Regions from separate parts of the Marinococcus sp. LNHM4E3-1 genome, predicted to be linked through region 1. Evidence: riboswitches for the same ligand, from Rfam matches in the RefSeq annotation. Region 1 holds a riboswitch; the other holds the start of a gene.
The links. A riboswitch is a leader RNA that binds a small molecule or an ion and turns the genes downstream of it on or off. The one in region 1 is predicted to bind glycine.
Positions count from the first base shown of each region.

Region 1 (4,419 bases):
ACAAGCCGTGTACTGTAGTCCTCTTCATACCGGTGCCGGTTGCCCGCGTCCTGAAAATAAGGAAGAAGCTCGTCCTCTTCTTCCTCGCTGTACCAAATCTCCACTTCTTCGGGCTCCCCCTCTTCATTCTCGTTAATCTGCGCCCTCGAAACCGGTGCATCGTTCAACAACGGAAGCGGCACTTCTTCTCCCCATTCCGTTTCTATATTTCCAGGGACATCTTCCTCTTCCTCCGTATAGTAAGAAGGCACGGAACAGGCGCTTAAAAGAATGAATATGCCGGCTGCCCCGGCAGAAAAGATCTTTTTCATCATGTATTTCCTCCGCTCGCATGATTGGCGTAACCATCCCGATAGTAAAGCTACCGGCTTTTTTTCACCACCCGGGTTCCCGCAAGAAAATCATGCACTGCCCGTTTGTCCTTACGGACAAGCACCATAATTATACTCGTGATCATCAGTATGTATAGAGTAATTCCGTACAAAATATTAGCTACGAGCACGCGCATCAGCATTGCCCCGATGCCAAGCTTCCTTCCGTCCATTTTCACAATCTGAATGCCCATGGCATACTTCCCGACCGTCTGGCCCTGCCATACTATCGGCAGAATCATGGAATATAGAAGCGATCCGGCACCGGAAAATATATCGACATTCACTTCATCGAGGTTGATCCATAGCATGGCCAGCATACTTATGAGAAGGATGGGGAGAGAAAGCAGGAGGCCGTCAATAACAATAGCGAGCAGCCTGCTGCCAAACCCGGCAGGTTCCTGTTGCATACATACACTCCTTTAATCACTCTTATTGTAAGCTCTTCTTTTATATTTTTTCATAATAAGCTAATTTTTGGAAGTGACAATCTCCCCGTTTCCTTAACTTTCCAACGAAGTTCTCAGCTGCCCGGGAACAACGCAGTGTTCAGCCGGCCCATCACCAGCACATTGTAAAACGAACCACGGGCAAAATGGGCTTTACGGAGCGTCCCTTCTGGTTCAAACCCGCGGCTTTTATACAGCTGTACTGCGCGCGTGTTTTCTTCCACCACATCGAGCTCCAGCCGGAATAAGCCTAAATAATTATCGGCGATATCCAGCAGATGATCAAGCAGACGGCTGCCGATCCCCCGGTTCTGAAACTCATCGTGCACCGCCATGGCAGTCATGCCGTAGTAATGCAGCTTACCGCTCAGCACCTCCAGAGAGCCGATACCGACGACGCGGCCGCCGTACTCGGCGAACGATCACATGATCGTTCGCCGTCAGCCCTTCGATAAATGACTGGTTGGAGGCTCTTCGCTCCGAAGGGAGTCCCAGCGTATAATGCATGACAGAGGGCTGGCGCCGGAGAATATTAATTTCTTTTTCATCTTCTGCTGTGACGGGGCGCAGAATAATTTGTTCGCTCATAGTCGCATCCCTTCATTTCTTTCGGTAAATTGGTTTATTATTCCAGGCTAACAGGCTGCATCCAGTATATCGCTCTCATGCCAGCTGTCAAAAAATAGGTTTACTTTTCCAGACCGGATGTTTACACTAAAAGTAACAAAATATTGGTTTTGCAGATGAATGTATTGGGAGAGCCTGTAGAATATTACAGCACCGAAGGAGCAATTCTTCCCACCAGCCGGTAAGAAAAAACTCTCAGGTACCAGGACCAGTACAGGATGCACCTCTGGAGAAGGTACGCGTACCTGCCGAAGAAGAAAATTCTTGCCAAAGAATGAAATCTTTCAGGCACACAGACAGAGAAACGGCGATTCAGGCCGTTTCTCTGTCTTTTTTTGTATTAATGTAATCGTTTTCAATTCAAATTTGGAGGAATCGTTATGGAGTTTGACAGCTGTTTTGATATTATCGGCCCGATTATGGTCGGTCCTTCGAGCTCTCACACAGCGGGGGTCGTATCGATCGGGAAATTTGTGCACGACTGGCTGGGAGAGGTCACAGATGTGACAATCACGTTCTACGGCTCTCTCGCCTCCACCTATCAGGGACACGGCTCGGACAAAGCCATAATCGGCGGCCTGCTCGGATTATCCGCCCACGACACCAACGTCCGGAGTGCGTATGCGCTGGCCAAAGACGCAGGCCTTCGTTACGACTTCCAGTTCTGTCCGGGCACTCCAGGCGGATGCCACCCGAACACTGTACATCTTCAGGCATCGTCCGGCATAGAAACCGTCCGCGTATCCGGCGCCTCCATCGGCGGCGGAGTGGCCTGCATTTATGGAATTAACGGTCATGACACCAGCATTAATTTGGGAACGGGTCCGGATATTTTAACGATTGCAGCCCGAACGAAAAAGGAGGCTTCATTTATATGAACGATACCATTGAAAGTATTGTACAGGAATGCATGGCTCAGGACATTTCCATTGGCGAATGGATGCTGCGCCGTGAGGTTCGCCGCTCCGATTTTTCCCGGGAGCAGATTTTCGGACGCATGCAGGAGCGGCTGCGGGTAATGAAGCAGGCGGTCCGGGACGGAGTGAGTAACATTACGGAAACAGAGAGCAGGCTCTCGGGCGGTGATGCTTACCGGATGCATCAGTATAATCAAAACACCGACCCGTTATCCGGACCGGTCATCAGCACGGCGATGGAAGCAGCGATGGCCACGTCGGAAAGCAACGCAAAAATGGGCCTTATCGTCGCAACTCCCACGGCCGGGTCCGCAGGTATACTACCGGGCATTCTGGTCTCTCTCCAGGATAACCGCAGCATCGATGATGACACTCTGACGATGGGGCTGTTCACAGCAAGTGCCATCGGTTACGTATTTGCGAATCACGCCTTTATTTCCGGCGCGGCAGGCGGCTGTCAGGCGGAAATTGGCTCAGCGACGGCCATGGCTGCGGGCACGATTACGGAGCTGCAGCATGGCTCCCCAGAGCAGGCAGCCCACGCCACCGCAATAGCAATGAAGTCCCTTCTCGGACTCGTATGTGATCCGGCTGCCGGGCTCGTCGAAGTGCCGTGCGTGAAAAGAAACGTCATCGGCACCTCCATCGCTTTTTCAGCGGCCGATATGGCTTTAGCAGGCATAACCAGCCGCATCCCCTGCGATGAAGTTATTCAGACGATGCATACGATCGGCCGCGACATGCCGGGCAGCCTGAAAGAGACTGCTGAAGGAGGGCTTGCCCAGACCCCGACGGGAAAAGAAGCCACCCGGAGGCTGTTTCAGCGGCCCTGCAGCTTATGACTCCCGAGCTCTAAATTCCACATAAGAGGTGAAGCTATGAACGAACGCCGTTTTTTTCAAATCTGGTTCGGCACTCTCACTCTCGTCAGCTTATTGTTTACGTACTGGGCTATAGCGGTTTCCGCCCTTCTTTTAGGCATTTTCTGCTTTATTTCTCCAAGGCCCGATGAAAAGTAAACCCCTTAAACAACTCAAAAACGGCTTGAATATGGCTCCCGCCAGGATCAAGCCGTTTTCTTTACTGTTCATATTCTATTTAAATTCCATGCATTCTGCTTTCTGTTTCACCCCTGACGTGCTATTCTTACTATAAGTCCCTATAAAGGAGGTCATTGCCATCGACCATTTTGCATATGTACTTCAACGTCCCAAAAACCAGGTATACATAGGAACAGCCGCCGATATCCGCTCACGCTTCGGCAGCTCGGAACCCGTTTATTTTTGTTCCGAGGATGAACTGCTCGCCAGCTTAAACGCCTTTCGCGATGAAGAGCTTATCATCACTACCGTTAGTGACCTTCCAGTGATTAAACAAAAATGGGACGATAAAAACCACTACACACTTTAATGGCGCATATAGATCCCCGGCGGGATTACTCCACCGGGGATCTTTTGATTTACTGAAGCGGTGCAGTGTGCGCCCGTTGGATCGAAGCGATCGCCGGGTCAACGACATGAACGTCGCAGGGAGCGTGCTTCACCACCGTTTTTGTGGTGGTGTTTCCCTGTATCGCCTGGCCGAGGGCATTGCCGCCGGACTGCCCGAGAATGATAAGATCCGGGTCAACCCTTTCACAGAGCTGGTTCACGAGACGTTTTTTCGGCACTCCATTGTCCAGGACGGTTTTTACCCGCGGTACGCCTTTTTCTTCGGCGTTTTTCCGGTACGCTTCAAGCCGGTATTCTGCTTCTGCGTGCAGCCGCCTGATGCCGATCGGGTCCATCCATCCGAGCGAGGAATATTCATTATAATGAAACACATAGGCGAGCGTCAGGTCGGCATCGTGTTTAACCGCGACACGGCACGCTTCGTCAAAGGCATCAACATTAGGGTTACTGAGCACATCAAGCGCTGCCAGGATATGGCTGTATTGTTTCAATCCATTTCACCTCTTAAATTTTTATAAAATAAAAGCCAAAAAGCACAGAGGTCTCCCTTTAGTACTTTTTGGCTTATGTTGCAGGCTTATGGATTCCCGACATTTCCGCCGCT
Region 1 is NZ_JBQLID010000001.1:324,300-328,718, reverse strand. Features, by position in the region: gene ACTRXI_RS01595 (hypothetical protein) at 1-314, opposite strand, end outside; gene ACTRXI_RS01590 (RDD family protein) at 362-781, opposite strand; gene ACTRXI_RS01585 (GNAT family N-acetyltransferase) at 895-1,194, opposite strand; gene ACTRXI_RS01580 (hypothetical protein) at 1,181-1,408, opposite strand; glycine riboswitch at 1,564-1,668, shown strand; glycine riboswitch at 1,672-1,749, shown strand; gene ACTRXI_RS01575 (serine dehydratase beta chain) at 1,828-2,325, shown strand; gene sdaAA (L-serine ammonia-lyase, iron-sulfur-dependent, subunit alpha) at 2,322-3,206, shown strand; gene ACTRXI_RS01565 (hypothetical protein) at 3,243-3,383, shown strand; gene ACTRXI_RS01560 (universal stress protein) at 3,824-4,306, opposite strand.

Region 2 (4,419 bases), on a different contig from region 1:
ACTGGACGGCCGAGGTCAACCACAAATTCATTAAACGATGGCGCCTCATGGACAAGCTCAATGCCTTTTTGTTTGAGCAGCTGTTTAAAGAAATGAGCACTTTTAACATTTCTTTCTGCCGTTTCCTTCAGCCCTTTTTTACCGAGAGCCGTCATTGCGACAGAAGCAGCCAGCGCGTTCAGAGCCTGGTTTGAACAAATGTTGGATGTCGCTTTATCCCGGCGGATATGCTGCTCTCTTGCCTGCAGCGTCAGTACATAACCCCGGCTTCCGTCTTCATCCTCCGTCTGTCCGACAAGACGCCCGGGGACCTTCCGAATATGCTTTTTAGTGGTGGCAAAAAATCCGCAGTGCGGTCCGCCAAACTGCATTGGAATACCAAGAGGCTGAGCGTCTCCTGCCACAATATCCGCTCCGAAGCTTCCCGGCGGCGTCAGAACGCCGAGCGCAAGGGGATTTGCCGACACTATCATCAGCGAGTTTTCTTTATCGGCTGCCTGCCTTACAGCAGCTAAATCTTCAATAGTACCGTAAAAGTTTGGGTACTGCACAATCACTCCTGCGGTATCAGCATCGATCATGTCTTCAAGCTTAGCCATATCCGTATGCCCGTCCTTTTCGGGAACGATTTTCACTGTAAGTCCGGGCCCGGCAGCGTATGTTTTCAATACATCGAGCGCTTCAGGGTGAACCGTTCCAGAGACGACAACGGTACGGCGCCTCCCTCTGTTTTCACTTGCGGCCATCAGTGCTGCTTCTGCGAGCGCCGTCGGCCCGTCATACATGGACGAATTAGCAATATCCATTCCCGTAAGTTCACTGATCATCGTTTGAAATTCAAAGATTGCCTGCAGCTCGCCCTGCGAAATCTCCGGCTGGTACGGAGTATATGCCGTGTAAAATTCCGAGCGCCGGAGCACATGATCGACGACTGTCGGTATATAATGCTCGTACACCCCTGCCCCGAGATAGGAGACGCAGTCCTGCACGCTGGTATTTCTGTTACTGAGGCGCTTCATTTCCTTTAGAAGATCCGTTTCGCCAAGAGCCTTCGGCAGATTCATTTCTCCGGAAAAGCGAATATTTTCCGGTACGTCCTCAAACAATTCACCGATCGAATCCACACCGATCGTTTTAAGCATTTCTTCTTTATCCTCGCCGGTTACCGGCAGATAGCGATAATCCATTCTGGTGCCTCCTCTGTTTATTTTTCCCGTTTATAAAAGGGCACAGCTGCCACTTTTGCGCGTTTGGCTTTGCCCCGCACATCCACTTCGACAGCCTGACCGAGATTCGTCCATCCAATATTCAGAAGTGCAAGTCCCACATTTGCTTTCAGCGTCGGCGACTGAGTGCCCGTAGTTACCCAGCCGATTTCCTCTCCGTCATCATTGTGTACCATGTAACCCGGGCGCGGAATTGCTTTATCAACCATTTCGATCCCGACAAGTTTACGTTTTAATCCCGCTTCTTTTTGTTTTTTTAAAGCTTCTTTACCAATGAAATTATCTTCCTGCTTCAGCTTTACGCAAAAGCCTATGCCTGCTTCAAGCGGCGTAATATTTGCGCTCAGCTCCTGGCCGTAGAGCGGCAGCTTCGCTTCAAACCTCAGGGTGTCTCTCGCGCCGAGACCGCATGGAATGAGTCCTTCGGATTCTCCTGCTTCCATGATCGTCTCCCAGCTTCGGATGGCCTCTTCAGCCCGGCAGTATAATTCAAAGCCGTCTTCTCCGGTATAGCCGGTTCTTGAGATGATAATATTTTCTGCTTCTCCGACTGAAGCACCGGCAGCAAACCGAAATGGCAGAATCTCTGCAAGAGAAGCATCGGTTACTTTCTGCAGCACCGTTTCTGCCACCGGGCCCTGTACAGCGATTAGTGCTGTTTCTTCCGAAATATCGGTAATACTTACGTTTTTCGTTACGTGGCGGCGAAGCCATTCCAGATCTTTTTCAATGTTAGCTGCGTTCAAAACGAGCATGTATTTTTCTTTTTCGAGCTGGTACACGAGCAGATCGTCAACCGTACCTCCATCTTCATAACACATGGCGGTATAAAGTGCTTTTCCGGGTTCTGCATTTTTTATGTTGTTTGTGAGCATATACTGTAGAAATTCAGCAGCACCCTCTCCTTCTACGATCGCCTCACCCATATGGGAAACATCGAACAGACCAGCCTTTGTACGAACCGCCTCGTGCTCGTCTTTGATGCCGGAAAACTGAACAGCCATTTCCCATCCGCCAAAATCGACGGTTTTTGCTCCGTGTTTTTCATATACCGGATACAGGGGTGTTCGTTTTAATTCTGCCAAGAAAATCACCTCATCATTATTTTCTGAAAAATCAAAACAGTAAAAAGCATAAAAAAGACAGAACTCCATAAGATATGGAAGCTCTGTCCTATAACCAGAAAGTTTCTCCTTTCCGTCGTACGGAAAGAGTGTCTTCGTGGGTGGCTTCTAAAAGAAGCGCTCTCCAGAGGAGCGTCCAGTAAGAGTCTGTTTGCCTGAGAGATTCACCTGTTACGGCTTGCTCCTTCGGCGCTGCCTGGCAGTCTCTCCCCTTACCATCATCCGCGCATTATATGTACATCTTTATTTACTCATATTCTATCACTAATTCAGATAAAAACCAATGCTGAAAAAAATTAACCCGAACGTTTCCGATAAATTGTACTGCATCATTCGTTTATCACTTTGGATCAATCATTTCTTCTCACTGTAATATTGTTTATACTAAAATCAGCATAAAAATTGGAGGGAAACTATGAACTGGAAACAGCTTCCACTGGGACCACTGCAGACAAACTGCTATGTTCTGTACGATAATGATAAAAACGCCGTAATTATTGATCCGGCCGGGGATGCCGATAAACTGCTCACCTATCTTCAGGAAAACGAGATGCGTCCTGTAGTCATTCTGTTAACACACGCCCATTTTGACCATATCGGTGCGCTTGATGCCGTGCGGGAAGCCTACAATATCCCTGTTTATCTTCATGAGCATGAAAGGGACTGGCCTGGGGACGCCCAAAAAAACGGCTCCGGACGCATGATGCCGGAGGCTGCGTTTACTGCAAAGCCCGCGGATCACCTTCTGCAGTCTGAAGGAACGCTTCAATTCGGCAGCTTTGAATTCCAATGGCTTCATACACCGGGCCATTCGCCGGGAAGTGTTTCCTATTGGCATAAAGAAACCAACACAGTCTTCTCCGGCGATGTATTGTTTTCAGGTGGTGTTGGACGTACTGACCTTTACGGAGGCGACATGGATACGCTGCTAGCCTCTATTCACGAGCAGTTGCTTGAACTCCCGGAAAATACAATAGTAGCCTGCGGCCACGGCCCCTTCACCGATATCGAAGCCGAAATGGATTCCAACCCGTTCATTAATGGGTTTGGCGCATAAAAATAAAGACCTCTGATTTAAAATTAGAGGTCTTTTAATATCTTAATACAGTAAATGAAATTATTTATGCATTCCCGCCCAGTTTCAGACGGTTAGTACTTTAATCGTTTTCTTCGATCCATTGATACACATGCTCGCGCAGATCCTCTTCGGTTTCACCACCTTCAGCAGGGTGGTCTGCTTCGGCCATCGGCTTCACTGTGTACTGGTCCTCAGGGCCCGGTACAACCTGGGTAAAATCAACGTTAGGCTCTGTAATCTTCACGTCTTCGCCGTCTTTTTCCACATCGAATGTAGCAATACCGCCTGTATCGGTATATTCCTGATCCTGACCGGAATAGAAATTGCCGAGAGAATAATAAACAAGCGTTTCATTTCCTTCTTCACCCTCAACCCATTCCATCGGCTGAAGCACGTGAGGGTGATGACCAATAACTACGTCCACTTCCTGGTCTGCAAGAAATTGGGCCAGCTCTTTTTGTTCTTCATTCGGAAGGCGCTCGTATTCATTTCCCCAGTGCATATTGACAACTACGATGTCCGCGTCATCTCTCATCGCTTCGACATCTTCCTGTATTTGTTCTTTATCAATTTTCTGCACGACATATTCATGCCCCTCCGGCACCTCGATGCCGTTCAGCCCATATGTATAGGAAAGCACACCCATGTCTACGTCCTTTACATCTACAATACGCTGCCGCTCTGCATCTTCCTCGTCCTTATAGACTCCCACGTAATCCATACCTGTCTGCTCATAATGATTAATCGCATTGTTTACAGCCTCCATTCCACGGTCAAGCGTATGGTTATTGGCTCCGGAGAGCATGTCCACTCCGGCATCCTGAAGGTCGTCTACAATTGCATACGGACTGTTAAAGGAAGGATAAGCCGATAAACCAAGCTCCTCGCCGCCGGGTATTGATTCCTGGTTCACAATCGTGTAATCCGGTTCTTCAAGCATCGGAGCAACTGCCTTCAGCGCCGGAGTGAAATCGTACTCCCCGTCTTCTTC
Region 2 is NZ_JBQLID010000005.1:181,279-185,697, reverse strand. Features, by position in the region: gene gcvPA (aminomethyl-transferring glycine dehydrogenase subunit GcvPA) at 1-1,187, opposite strand, end outside; gene gcvT (glycine cleavage system aminomethyltransferase GcvT) at 1,205-2,311, opposite strand; glycine riboswitch at 2,393-2,480, opposite strand; glycine riboswitch at 2,484-2,572, opposite strand; gene ACTRXI_RS07570 (MBL fold metallo-hydrolase) at 2,766-3,407, shown strand; gene ACTRXI_RS07565 (CapA family protein) at 3,508-4,419, opposite strand, start outside.
Region 2: another riboswitch for glycine. It lies ahead of gcvT (glycine cleavage system aminomethyltransferase GcvT); the one in region 1 lies ahead of ACTRXI_RS01575 (serine dehydratase beta chain).